3 regions of the Streptomyces sp. NPDC059355 genome follow, and region 2 is predicted to be linked to each of the others. Evidence: riboswitches for the same ligand, from Rfam matches in the RefSeq annotation. Region 2 holds a riboswitch; each other region holds the start of a gene.
What was found. A riboswitch is a leader RNA that binds a small molecule or an ion and turns the genes downstream of it on or off. The one in region 2 is predicted to bind cobalamin.
Positions count from the first base shown of each region.

Region 1: linked by a shared signal. The riboswitch ahead of ACFXGI_RS19250 (energy-coupling factor ABC transporter permease) and the one ahead of ACFXGI_RS11180 (ribonucleoside-diphosphate reductase subunit alpha) in region 2 are both predicted to bind cobalamin.
Region 3: linked by a shared signal. The riboswitch ahead of ACFXGI_RS13390 (cobalamin biosynthesis protein) and the one ahead of ACFXGI_RS11180 (ribonucleoside-diphosphate reductase subunit alpha) in region 2 are both predicted to bind cobalamin.

Region 1 is NZ_JBHYXN010000018.1:144,493-148,983, reverse strand. It holds gene ACFXGI_RS19265 (SsgA family sporulation/cell division regulator) at 1-100, shown strand, start outside; gene ACFXGI_RS19260 (hypothetical protein) at 219-719, shown strand; gene ACFXGI_RS19255 (flavodoxin family protein) at 783-1,496, opposite strand; cobalamin riboswitch at 1,597-1,821, shown strand; gene ACFXGI_RS19250 (energy-coupling factor ABC transporter permease) at 1,850-2,551, shown strand; gene ACFXGI_RS19245 (energy-coupling factor ABC transporter substrate-binding protein) at 2,557-2,919, shown strand; gene cbiQ (cobalt ECF transporter T component CbiQ) at 2,923-3,672, shown strand; gene ACFXGI_RS19235 (ATP-binding cassette domain-containing protein) at 3,669-4,490, shown strand.
Region 2 is NZ_JBHYXN010000009.1:30,145-34,635, forward strand. It holds gene ACFXGI_RS11160 (carbon starvation CstA family protein) at 1-751, shown strand, start outside; gene ACFXGI_RS11165 (CstA-like transporter-associated (seleno)protein) at 748-945, shown strand; partial or broken gene ACFXGI_RS11170 (Uma2 family endonuclease) at 1,003-1,592, opposite strand; gene ACFXGI_RS11175 (GNAT family N-acetyltransferase) at 1,671-2,171, shown strand; cobalamin riboswitch at 2,206-2,347, shown strand; gene ACFXGI_RS11180 (ribonucleoside-diphosphate reductase subunit alpha) at 2,487-4,491, shown strand, end outside.
Region 3 is NZ_JBHYXN010000011.1:54,069-58,559, reverse strand. It holds gene ACFXGI_RS13400 (putative cobaltochelatase) at 1-283, opposite strand, end outside; gene ACFXGI_RS13395 (cobyric acid synthase) at 360-1,967, opposite strand; gene ACFXGI_RS13390 (cobalamin biosynthesis protein) at 1,964-2,923, opposite strand; cobalamin riboswitch at 2,961-3,112, opposite strand; gene ACFXGI_RS13385 (hypothetical protein) at 3,247-3,468, opposite strand; gene ACFXGI_RS13380 (anion permease) at 3,497-4,491, opposite strand, start outside.

The sequences.
Region 1 (4,491 bases), on a different contig from region 2:
ACGGGTGCTGTGCCGGCGGCTGGTCACTCTGGTGCCGCGGGGCGAGGAACGGCGGCACTACGACCTCGACGCCGAGCTGAGCACCCTCCTGCCCCGATAGGGTCCAATTTGGGATTATTTCTTTTGGTTTGATGCGGTCTGGGTGCAACCATGAGCCTGCCGGGGAGTGTCCTCAGCAGTGACACCGGTCCCCGCCTCTGAAGAATCAGGGGGACGTCATGAACCATCTCCGCCGCCGGCAGCTCGTGGCCCTCGCCACAGGTGCGCTGCTCACCGCCGGGATCACCCTCGCCGCGCCGGCCTCGGCCGCCGTCCGGCCCACGCCGCTCGTCGTGAACGCCCGCTGGGGCGGGCACTGCACGTACGACCGCATCGTCATCGACCTGCGGGGATACGTGCCCCAGGCCACCGTCACCCGCGTCCCGCGGCTGGTCCACGACGGGTCCGGCGCACCCGTCCCGCTGGCCGGGAAGCACTTCCTTCAGATCCGGCTGCATCCCGCCGCGGCGCACGACCGCGCGGGCGACAGCACGTACCGCGGGCCGAAGCTGGTCAAGATCCATCTGCCGCAGCTGAAGGGGCTCGCCCTGACCGGCGACTTCGAGGGTTACGTGACCTTCGGCGCCGCCTTCGAGGGCAGGCCCTCCTTCAGCTCCTTCAAGCTGCACGGGCCCGAGCGCTTCGTGCTGGACGTCGCGCACCGCAACGTGTGCCGATGAGGGCGGAGGGCGGGCGGGTGCCGCCGGGCACCCGCCGGCCAGACGGGACTTTGACGACACGACCTAGCGGTAGTCGGGGTTCGGGAAGTCGAAGCGGCAGCCGGCGTCCCACTCCGAGCGCTGGTTGCCGTGCGCCGGGATGCCGCCCCCGCGCTTGAGCAGGGCGGCCAGGTGCATGAGGTTCCAGGACATGAAGGTGGTGTTGCGGTTGGTGAAGTCGTTTTCGGGTCCGCCCGAACCGGGGTCGAGGTACGAGGGCCCGGGCCCGGCCTCGCCGATCCAGCCGGCGTCGGCCTGCGGCGGGATCGCGTAGCCGAGGTGCTGGAGGCTGTAGAGGACGTTCATCGCGCAGTGCTTCACGCCGTCCTCGTTGCCGGTGACGAGCGCGCCGCCGACGCGGCCGTAATAGGCGTACTGGCCCCGCTCGTTCAGGATCGAGGAGCAGGCGTAGAGCCGCTCGATGACCTGCTTCATCACGGAGCTGTTGTCGCCGAGCCAGATCGGGCCGCACAGCACGAGGATGTCGGCGTCCATGATCTGGCTGTAGAGGACGGGCCACTGGTCGCTTTCCCAGCCGTGCTCGGTCATGTCGGGCCAGACACCGGTGGCGATGTCGTGGTCGACGGCGCGGATGAGCGAGGTCCGGGCGCCGGCCGCCGCCATGACGGCGCGGCTCCGGTCGATCAGGCCCTCGGTGTTGCTGGTCTCGGGCGAGCGCTTGAGGGTGCAGTTGACGTAGACGGCGGTCAGGTCGGAGTAGTCGAAGTCGGCGGGCACGCCGCCAGCCTGCGCGGCGGCGGCCGGGGCCGCCAGCGGACGGCAGCCGTTCGGGCGTCCGGGCGTCCGGACCGGGGTTGGTGCAGGTCCGTCCGTCCGACTAGGGTCAGTGAGCCTTGGTGTTCGGGAAACCGGTGGGAAACCGGTGCGGCCCTCGCCACTGTGAACGGGAAGTCCGGCTCCACTCTCCCCCAGACTCCGTCCGGGAGGTGCCCCCATCGGGAAGCCACTGGGCGGCGCGGGAGGTTCCGCACCGCCCGGGAAGGCGGAGCCAGGGCATCAGCACCCGTGAGCCAGGAGACCGGCCGGGGCGCGTCGTCCATCCACGAGGTGCTGGAGAGGTCTCCCCACACATGCACATAGCCGAGGGGTTCCTGCCCCCGTTGCACGCGGTCGCCTGGGGCGCCGCGTCCGCTCCGTTCGTCGTCCACGGTGTCCGCGCCCTCACCCGTGAGGTGAAGGCGAACCCGGAGAGCACGCTGCTGCTCGGGGCGTCCGGAGCATTCACCTTCGTCCTGTCCGCGCTGAAGATCCCGTCCGTGACGGGCAGTTGCTCGCACCCCACGGGGACCGGACTCGGGGCGATCCTGTTCCGGCCGCCGGTCATGGCGGTGCTCGGCACGATCACCCTGCTCTTCCAGGCGCTGCTGCTGGCGCACGGCGGTCTGACCACCCTCGGCGCGAACGTCTTCTCGATGGCGATCGCCGGACCGTGGGCGGGGTACGGGGTCTACCTGCTGCTGAAGCGCTTCGGCGTCCCGCTGATGGCGACCGTCTTCTTCGGCGCCTTCTTCGCCGACCTGGTCACCTACTGCGTGACCTCCGTGCAGCTGGCGCTGGCCTTCCCGGACCCGGGTACCGGATTCCCCGGCGCGCTCGCGAAGTTCGGGGGCATCTTCGCCGTGACCCAGATCCCGCTCGCGGTGAGCGAGGGGCTGCTGACGGTGCTCGTGATGCGGCTGCTGATGCAGTCGAGCAAGTCGGACCTGGTCCGGCTGGGCGTGGCGAAGCTGAGCGGGCGCAGCGGGCAGAGCGAGCGGAAGGCGGCGCTCTGATGGGCATGAGCCGGAACACGAAGATCAACGGCCTGCTGCTGCTCCTGGTGGCGGCGCTGGCCGTACTGCCGATCGCGCTCGGGATGGGCGAGGGCAAGGAGGAGCCCTTCACGGGCGCCGACGCGCAGGCGGAGACGGCCATCACCGAGCTGAGGCCGGACTACGAGCCCTGGTTCTCGCCGCTGTACGAACCCCCCTCCGGGGAGGTGGAGTCGGCCCTGTTCGCCCTCCAGGCGGCCCTGGGCGCGGGCGTGCTCGCGTACTACTTCGGCGTCCGCCAGGGCCGCCGCCAGGGCGCCGCGCTCGCCGCCGCCGCGGGTGCTCCGGATACCGCCGGGGCGTCCGACACGGCCGCCGCGGAGTCGTAGGCGGTGCTGCCGATCGACGTGGCGGCGCACGGCAGCCGGTGGCGGCGCCGGCATCCGCTGGAGAAGGCCCTGCTGGGGCTCGGGCTGACGGTCACCGCCGTGTGCCTGCCGCCCTGGCCCGGCGGGCCGCTGGTCGCCGCCGCCACCCTCGCCGTGCTGCTCGGCCCGGCCGGCGTGGCCGGGCGGCAGCTGTGGCGGGCCTTCCGGATCCCGCTGGGCTTCTGCTTCACCGGCGCGCTGCCGCTCCTGGTCGCCGTCGGCGGCCCGGCCGGGTTCGTCTCGCTCGCACCCGACGGCCCCCGGCACGCCGCGGAGCTGCTCCTGCGGACCTCGGCGGCCTCCCTCGGCGTGCTGCTGTTCGCCTTCACCACACCCGTCTCGGACGTCCTGCCCCGGCTGGTCCGGGCCGGGGTCCCGGCGCCGGTGGTGGACGTGGCCCTGGTCATGTACCGCATCGGCTTCCTGCTGCTGGACTCCACGGCCCGGGTCCGGCGTGCCCAGGCGGCCCGCCTGGGCACCTCCGGGCGGGCCGCGGCGTGGCGTTCGCTGGCCGGGCTCGCCGCGACCTCCTTCGTACGGGCCTTCGACCGCGCGGCGCGGCTCCAGGAGGGGTTGGCCGGGCGCGGCTACGACGGCGCGCTGCGGGTCCTCGTACCGGAGGCGGCCCTGTCCTGGCGGTTCCTGGCGGCGTCCGGGGCCCTGCTGGCGGCCCTGATCACCCTGACTCTCACCCTGAAGGGGCTGTACCTGTGAACCCGTTGGTGGAACTGGCCGGCGCCGGATACGCGTACGAGGACGGCCCCGCGGTCCTGTCCGGCGTGGACTTCGCCATCGCCGAGGGCCGGGCGCTGGTCCTGCTGGGCCGCAACGGCAGCGGGAAGACCACGCTGATGCGGCTGCTGAGCGGGGGCCTGCGGCCCGGCACGGGCGCGCTGCGCCTCGACGGCGCGGCGGTCTCGTACGACCGGGCGGGTCTGACCCGGCTGCGCACGGCCGTGCAGCTGGTGGTCCAGGACCCGGACGACCAGCTGTTCGCGGCCTCGGTGGAGCAGGACGTGTCCTTCGGCCCGCTGAACCTGGGACTGGCGGCGGCCGAGGTGCGCGCCCGGGTGGATTCGGCGCTCGCCGCGCTGGACATCACGGCGCTGCGGGACCGCCCGACGCACCTGCTCTCGTACGGCCAGCGCAAGCGCGCGGCGATCGCGGGGGCCGTGGCGATGGCTCCGCGGGTGCTGATCCTGGACGAGCCGACGGCGGGCCTGGACCCGGACGGACAGGAGCGCCTGCTGGACGTTCTGGCGGGGCTGCGGGCGGCCGGCACCACGGTGGTGATGGCCACGCACGACGTGGACCTGGCGGTCCGCTGGGCCGACGACGCGGCGGTGCTGACCCCGTCGGGCATCCGCACCGGCCCGGCGCAGACCCTCCTCTCGGATCCGCAGCTCCTGACCACGGCAGGTCTGCGCCAGGCCTGGTCCCCGGCGGTGACGTCCCTCCTGCGGGCCCACGCGCTCCTGCCCCCGCATGTCCCGGGCCCGAAAAACCCGGAGGCCCTGGCCGCCTGGCAGTAGT
Region 2 (4,491 bases):
CGCGATCATGTTCGAGGCCCTGTTCATCCTGACCACCCTCGACGCGGGTACCCGGGTCGGCCGGTTCATGCTCCAGGACACCCTCGGCAACGTGCACAAGTCCTTCAAGGACGTCAGCTGGAAGCCGGGCGTGTGGCTGGCGAGCGCGGTGGTCGTGGGCGGCTGGGGCTACTTCCTGTGGGTCGGCATCAAGGACCCGCTGGGCGGCATCAACCAGCTGTTCCCGCTGTTCGGGATCGCGAACCAGCTGCTGGCGGCGGTGGCACTGGCCGTCTGCACCACGCTGCTGGTCAAGTCCGGCCGGCTCAAGTGGGCCTGGGTGACCGGCGTCCCGCTGGCCTGGGACGTGGCCGTCACGCTGACCGCGAGCTACCAGAAGGTGTTCTCCGACGACGTGAAGGTCGGCTTCTTCGCGCAGCGCGACAAGTACCAGACCGGGATCGACGCCGGGAAGGTCCTGCCGCCCGCCAAGAACATGGGCGAGATGCACACGATCGTCACGAACGCGACGGTAGACGGCGCGCTGTCGGCGCTGTTCGCGATCCTGATCGTCATCGTGCTGCTGGACGCGGCGCGGACCTGCCTGAAGGCCGCCGGCAACCCGGAGGCGGTCAGGCTGTCCGAGGTCCCGTGGACCGAATCGAAGATCATCGCCCCGGCCGGGCTCATCGCGACGCCCGAGGAGCGGGCGGAGCTCGCCGCCGCAGGCCTGGACTCGGGCGGCGGCCGCGTGAAGGAGCCGGTGGCGTGAGCGGGGTCCGCGCGGCGCTGGCGAAGGCGCGGTTCTTCGTACGGGAGTTCTCGGGCGAGGCGGCGTACGAGCGCTACGTCGCGCACGCCCGTACGCACGACCCGGACGCGCAGGTCATGACCCGCCGCGCCTTCGAACGCGCCCGCACGGACTCCCGCGAGGCGGACCCCCGCGAGGGCTTCCGCTGCTGCTGAGGACTTACGTGAAGGGGCTCCGCCGGTCACCGGCTGAGCCCCTTCACGTCGTGCGGGTCAGCGCACCCAGTCCTTGAGGGGCTCGGTATCCAGGGTGATGCCGACAGGGTCCGGGAGCCGGACTTCCCTGCCGAACGGCACCGTGCGTACGGTCTCGTAGCGGGCGCCATCCGGGTCACTGTGGACGAGAACCTGGCATTTGAGCCGATCGACGAGCAGGTGGACGGGGATGCCGGTCTCCGCGTAGGCACGCGGCTTCTCGATCCGGTCTCGCCGCTCGGTATCGGAGTCCCACGAGGTCACCTCGACAGCCATCAGGATCGGGCCCGGGTCCACCCAGTCGCCCTGCCCGACGAACGCGTCCTCGTGCGCCAGTACGCCGTCCGGAATGGCACGGCCCTCCCGGTACTGCTCTGCCTTGATTCCCTGCCCTGGGTGCAGCCAGAAGCCCGGGTGGTGCCGGATGCAGATCCGCGTCAACCACAGAATGATCCGCCCGTCCCGTGGTCCCCGACCGTCATTGCCTTGCTCCTCAGCACCCCACCGATGAATTCCAGTCGCAGCCCCTCCTCCTCGCGGGCCGCTATCCGGGCGAGGTGCTCGAACACTGCGGTCGTCATGTGGGGCCGGTCGGGCATCACGGTCATGCCTCGCTCGCCTTCCTCGACGGTGCCGTCTCCGACGACAGCGCCGGGCACCGGCAGCCGTCCGGCACACTCGACCGCATGGACATCGTGATCAGGGAAGCTCTGGCGGCGGAGTACGGGACGCTCGGGGAAATCACCGCGCAGGCCTACCTCGGGGACGGGTTCCTGACGTTCGGCGAGGACGACCCGTACCTCGCTCGGCTGCGCGACGTGGCCGGGCGTGCCGCCGACGGGGTGATACTCGTCGCCGCGACGGGCGACGGCCGGCTCCTCGGCGGGGTGGCCTTCGCCGCGCCCGGGAGCCCGCTGTGCGACATCGCCGGACCCGACGAGGCCGAGTTCCGGATGCTGGCCGTCGCCCGGGAGGGCCGCGGGCGCGGCGCCGGGGAGGCTCTGGTGCGGGCCTGCGCGGACCGCGCCCGGGCCGTCGAGGGCGTACGGCGCCTCGTGCTGTCCACCACGGACGACATGGCCGGCGCCCACCGGATCTACGAACGGCTCGGTTTCGTGCGCACGCCGGAACGGGACTGGGAGCCCGTCCCCGGCCTCCCTCTGCGCACGTACGGTCTCGAACTGTAGCCACGCCGACACAACATCTAGGGGGTCGCGCATGAAGGGGCCCCCACATGTATGCTCGTCCTCGCTGTCGTCGCAGGGGAATCCGGTGCGAATCCGGAACTGTCCCGCAACGGTATGAAGTACACCCATTGGTGTCACCGCAAGTCCGATGACCTGCCGACAGTACGCCCGGCTCGACCGAACCGGGTGTCGATACGTCCGGGCCTCGCGGTTGGGCCGGTGGACGCCGCGCGGTGCTGCCCCGTCATGCCCGCACGCGCCCGCTCGCGCCCGCACCGCAGGTGTCCCGGAGCCGAGCGAGGGAGAGCTCCCCCCGTGACCATCGCGCCTTCCGCACCGCGCGCCGAGTCCGACCCGTCCGACACCGGAATCGAGACCGGGGGACCTGGGGCCGCACTGCTGCGTACCCTCACCGAGCTGACGGCCGACCTCCCCGACACCGACCCGGGCCGGGTCGCCGCCGCCGCGCTCCGCGGGCGCAGCGCCGCCGCCGACGAGGCCGAACTGCGCGGGCTGGCCACGGAGGCCGCGGCCGGTCTGATCTCCGAGGACCCGGCGTACTCCCGGCTCGCCGCCCGGCTGCTGACGCTGGCCGTCGCCGAGGAAGCCGCCGGCCAGGGGGCCACCTCCTTCTCCTCCTGCGTAGCGGTGGGCCACCGCGAGGGCCTGATCGCGGACCGCACCGCCGAGTTCGTGGCGCTGCACGCGAACCGCCTGGACGCGCTGGTCGACCACACGCTGGCCGAGGGCGCCGACGACCGCTTCGGCTTCTTCGGTCTGCGCACCCTGCACAGCCGCTACCTGCTGCGCCACCCGATCACCCGCCAGGTGATCGAGACCCCGCAGCACTTCATGCTCCGCGTGGCCTGCGGCCTCGCCGAGAACGACAGTGTCCAGGCCGTCGAGGAAGTGGCCTCGCTCTACCGGCTGATGAGCCGCCTCGACTACCTGCCGTCCTCCCCCACGCTCTTCAACTCCGGCACCCGGCACCCGCAGATGTCCTCCTGCTACCTGCTGGACTCCCCGCTGGACGAGCTCGACTCGATCTACGACCGCTACCACCAGGTCGCGCGTCTGTCGAAGCACGCCGGCGGCATCGGTCTCTCGTACTCGCGCATCCGCGCCCGCGGTTCGCTGATCCGCGGTACGAACGGCCACTCCAACGGCATCGTGCCGTTCCTGAAGACCCTCGACGCCTCCGTCGCCGCCGTGAACCAGGGCGGCCGCCGCAAGGGCGCCGCCGCGGTCTACCTGGAGACCTGGCACGCGGACATCGAGGAGTTCCTGGAGCTCCGCGACAACACGGGCGAGGACCAGCGCCGTACGCACAACCTGAACCTGGCGCACTGGGTGCCGGACGAGTTCATGCGCCGCGTGAACGCGGACGCCGACTGGTCGCTGTTCTCCCCGGCCGACGTGCCCGAGCTGGTCGACCTGTGGGGCGACGAGTTCGACGCCGCGTACCACAAGGCCGAGGCCGCGGGCCTCGCCCGCAAGACCATGCCCGCCCGCGACCTGTACGGCCGGATGATGCGCACCCTCGCGCAGACCGGCCAGGGCTGGATGACCTTCAAGGACGCCTCCAACCGCACGGCGAACCAGACCGCCGAGCCGGGCAGCGTCGTCCACTCCTCGAACCTGTGCACCGAGATCATCGAGGTCACCGACGACGGCGAGACCGCCGTCTGCAACCTGGGCTCGGTCAACCTGGGCGCGTTCGTCCTCACCGAGACCGGTGAGATCGACTGGGAGCGGCTGGACGAGACCGTCCGTACGGCCGTCACCTTCCTCGACCGCGTCGTGGACATCAACTTCTACCCGACCGAGCAGGCCGGCCGCTCCAACGCCCGCTGGCGTCCGGTGGGCCTGGGCGCGATGGGCCTGCAGGACGTCTTCTTCAAGCTGAAGCTGCCGTTCGACTCCCCCGAGGCGAAGGCGCTGTCCACCAAGCTCTCCGAGCGCATCATGCTGGCCGCGTACGAGGCCTCCTGCGACCTCGCCGAGCGCAGCGGCCCGCTCCCGGCCTGGGAGCAGACCCGCACCGCCCGCGGCGTCCTGCACCCGGACCACTACGACGTCCAGCTGAACTGGCCCGAGCGCTGGGACGCGCTGCGCGCCCGCGTCGCGGAGTCCGGCATGCGCAACTCGCTGCTGCTGGCCATCGCGCCGACGGCGACGATCGCCTCGATCGCCGGCGTGTACGAGTGCATCGAGCCGCAGGTCTCCAACCTCTTCAAGCGCGAGACGCTCAGCGGTGAGTTCCTCCAGGTCAACGGCTACCTGGTGGAGGAGCTGAAGAAGCTCGGCGTGTGGGACTCCC
Region 3 (4,491 bases), on a different contig from region 2:
GCTCGACCATGCGCGCGGGCCGGGCGGTCCCGGGGCCCGGCTCGTGGGGGCCGTCGGGGCAGGCGGGGTCGGGGGCGCCGGGCGCGCAGGAGAACCGGCAGCCGGGGACGACGTCGACCTGCGGCAGCAGCGCGGACAGCGCGCGGACGGCGGTGGACTTGGCGGTCCCCTTCTCGCCGCGCACGAGGACGCCGCCGACCGCTGGGCTCACGGCGTTGAGCAGGAGCGCCAGCCGCAGGTCGGTCTGGCCGACCACTGCGGTGAACGGGTAGGGCGTGCTCATGCGATGCCTCTCTTGGTGCGGGTACGGGTGGACGGGCGCGGGCCGGCGGCGGAAGCCGCCCGCGGGGCGGGGGCCTTCACGGGGCGCCCGGGGGGAGGAACGGGAGGCCCGCCGGGGCGCCCGTCTCGATCAGGCGGAGCAGGGCGTCGGTGTCCGCGTGCTCGGCGATCAGATCGCCCAGCAGGTCCAGCTGCTCCTCCCGCAGCGCACCGAAGGAGGTGTCGGGCGCCGGGACGAAGCGGCGGCCCGACGCCAGCGCCACCTCCCGGAGGAACGCCCGCCGGAAGCCGTCCGACTCCAGCGAGCCGTGCCAGTGGGTGCCCCACACCGAACCGACGCGGCAGCCTTCGAGACTGCGTCCTTGGTCATCAGAGATGAACGTCTCCCCGCCGAGGACCTCGGCCACCCCGTGGTGGATCTCGTACCCGTCGACGCGCTCGCCGAGCGCGGTCCCGGAAGGCCGCTCCAGGGTCTTCTCCCGCTCGAAGCGGATCCGCACCGGCAGCAGCCCCAGCCCGGCCACCGAGCCGGCCCGCGATTCGACCTCGTCCTCGATGTGCTCGCCGAGCACCTGGAAGCCGCCGCAGATGCCCAGCACCGGCCGGCCCTCCGCGGCCCGCCGCAGCAGCGCGTCCGCGAGGCCGCGCTCGCGCAGCCACTCCAGGGCCTTGACCGTGCCCCGGGTGCCCGGCACCACGACCAGGTCCGCGTCGGCCAGTTCCTCGGCCCGGTCCACGAACCGCACCACCACGCCCGGCTCCGCCGCCAGCGCGTCGACGTCCGTGAAGTTCGACATCAGCGGCACCGCGCACACCGCGACCCGCAGCACGTCCTCGCCGACCGGCGGGGCCACCACCGACTCGCGGACCGCGCCCCGCAGGGAGACCCGGAGCCCGTCCTCCTCGTCGATGCCCAGCCCGTGCCGGAAGGGCAGGACGCCGTACGTCCCCCGTCCGGTGAGGGAGCGCAGCATCTCCATGCCGGGTTCCAGCAGCGACACGTCGCCGCGGAACTTGTTGACCATGTATCCGGCGATCAGCGACTGGTCCTGCGGCGACAGCAGCGCCGTCGTCCCGAAGAACGAGGCGAAGACCCCGCCCCGGTCGATGTCCCCGACCACGACCACCGGGAACCGCGCGGCCCGCGCGATGCCCATGTTCACGATGTCGGTCCGGCGCAGGTTGATCTCGGCCGGACTGCCCGCCCCCTCGCAGATCACGGCGTCATACGTGCCCCGCAGCTGCTCCAGGCAGTCCGTGACGACACCGAGAAGCTGCTCCCGCCGTCCTCCGTACAGCGCCTTCCCGGGGGACGCCGCGCCCGATTGCGGCTGCGCCGCGGGCCCGACACTCCCGAAGAACCCGCGGGCGCTCATCTCGCCCACCGGCTTGCCCAGCAGCACCACCTGGCTGCTCTGGTCGCTGCCGGGCTTGAGCAGCACCGGGTTCATCAGCGCCGTCGGCTCCACGCGCGCCGCCTGCGCCTGCATCGCCTGCGCGCGCCCGATCTCGGCGCCCTCGCGGGTCACGAAGGAGTTCAGCGACATGTTCTGCGCCTTGAAGGGCGCCACCTTCACGCCCTGCCGGGCCAGCCAGCGGCAGATGCCCGCCGTGACGACGCTCTTGCCCGCGTCCGATGTGGTGCCGGCGACGAGGAGTCCCCCGCCGAGCTTCCCGCCGCTCATCCGCGTCCCTTCCGTATGCCGTACGACACCGCACAGCGCAGTGCCACACACGCCCCCAGTGCCAGCCACGTCACCTGACGCGACAGCCGCACCGCGCGTTCGATGTCGGAGACCTGCACGGGCCGCCCCGCCCCGCCGTTCAGCACGGCCCGGTGCTCGACCCGTCCCCCGTACGCCAGGGTGCCCCCCAGCCGCACGCCGAGCGCCCCGGCGAAGGAGGCCTCCACGGGGCCGGCGTTCGGGCTCGGGTGCGCGGCGGCGTCCGCGCGCCAGGCCCGTACGGCTCCCCGCCGGTCGGGCCCGGCCAGTACGGCGGCCAGCGCGGTCAGCCGGGCGCCCGGCCAGCCCGCGAGGTCGTCGAGCCGGGCCGAGGCCCACCCGTAGCGCAGGTGGCGCGGCGACTTGTGGCCGACCATGGCGTCCAGGGTGTTCACGGCGCGGAACGCCAGCAGCCCGGGGACCCCGGCGGCGGCGCCCCACACGAGGGCCCCGACCACCGCGTCGGAGGTGTTCTCGGCGACCGACTCCACGACGGCGCGGGCCATCTGCTGCTCGTCCAGGGCCTGCGGATCGCGCCCGCACAGGTGTGGCAGCCGCTCGCGGGCCACCTCGGCGTCCCCGGCGGCGAGCGCGCCGCCGATGGCGCGGGCCTCCCGGCCCAGCGAGGTGCCGCCGACGACGGCCCAGGTGGCCGCGGCGGTCAGGGCTACACGGGCGGCCGCGGGACGGGAGCGCACGGCCCGGGCGCCCAGCGCGCCGACGGCGGCCGCGCCCCCGGCGCACAGGAGGGTGTGTACGACGCCCCTGCCGCGGTCGTCGCGCCACAGGGCGCGCTCGACGGCGGCGGCGGCTCGTCCGAAGGCGGCCACGGGGTGCCCGCGGCGCGGATCACCGAGGATCCGGTCGCCGATCAGGCCCGCCGTGGCGCCGTACGCGAAGACGCGGTCGGCACGCATGGTGCAGGTATGTCCTCACTCAGGGTCCGCGCCCTGGTTCGACGTGTCCGGCGGTGGGAGTTCCTGGCTCCCGGGGCGCACGAGCCGCGTGCTCCCCGGTGACAGTGGCGGGACCGCGCCGGATTCGCACCGGACTTCCTCTCCATGCCGCCGTATTGGCTCGGGCAGTCCACCACGCACCGCGAAGGCCCGTCAACTCGCCGTTGACCTGCGGCGAGGCAGGTGAACGGCACACGTCACAGACGTACGAAAGCTCCCCCCGGGAAACCCGGAGGGAGCTTTCGTACGCCGTGCCCGAATCGATCGGGTCGTGTCGGCCGGGATCAGGCGACGATCAGGTAGATCCCGTAGGCCACGGCCCCCGCGACGAGCGCGAAGCAGGCGTACGCACTGCTGCGGGCGAGGGTGGCGGTGCCGCCCTGCTCGGTGGCGGCCTCGTGCTTGGAGAGGCCCACCAGGCCCAGGGTGAACAGGGCCACGAGGGCGACGGTGGCGGAGAGGCTGACCCCGAAGACGGAGCCGAGTGCTGCCCAGTCGATCTTCATACTGCGGATTCCTCTGTCGTTCTCGGGGTCAGACCGCGGCGGCGGGAGCCGCCGGCGCGGCCGGGGCGGCCGCCGGGATGGTGGCCTTCAGGGCCTCGTCGGTGACCGCGGCGGTCGTACCGGCGGCGGCCTCGGCGGCCATCGTCGGCGGGACGGTGACGGCGGCCATGGCCGTGGTGACCACACCCGGCGCCTCGGCGGCGGCCGGCTGCACCTCGTTGACGTTGCTGTGGTCGACGACCTGGCGGCGCGAGATGAGCCAGATGGCGGCGCAGGAGGCGACCAGGAAGAGCGCGACCGCGGCGACGCCGACGTCACCGGTGCGCATGACCAGCTCGGCGCCGGAGGCGACGACGGCGGCGGCCGGCAGGGTCAGGCCCCAGGCGATGAACATGCGGGTGGCGGTGGACCAGCGGACCACACCGCCCTTGCGGCCCAGGCCCGCACCCATGACGGCGCCGGAGCACGCGTGGGTGGTGGAGAGGGAGAAGCCGAGGGTGGAGGAGGCCAGGATGACGCTCGCGGCCGAGGTCTGGGCGGCGAAGCCCTGCTGCGGCTGGAGGTCGGTCAGGCCGCTGCCCATGGTGCGGATGATGCGCCAGCCACCCAGGGAGGTACCCAACGCGATCGCCATGCCGGCGGAGACGATGACCCAGACCGGCGGGTTGGAGCCGGGCGCGAGCGCGCCGCCGGCGACCAGCGCCAGGGTGATGATGCCCATCGTCTTCTGCGCGTCGTTGGTGCCGTGCGCCAGGGAGACGAGACCGGCCGAGGCGATCTGACCGGCCTTGTAGCCCCTGGCGGAGGTCTTCTTGCCGACGTTCCCGCCCAGCTTGTACGTGACCTTGGCGGCCAGCATCGCGGCCACGCCGGCCACGATCGGCGCGGCGACCGCGGGGAGCAGCACCTTGGTGACGAGCGTGCCGCCGTTGACGGCGCCGAGGCCGGCGGAGGCGACGGCCGCGCCGACCAGGCCGCCCATCAGGGCGTGCGAGGAGCTGGAGGGGAGTCCGACCAGCCAGG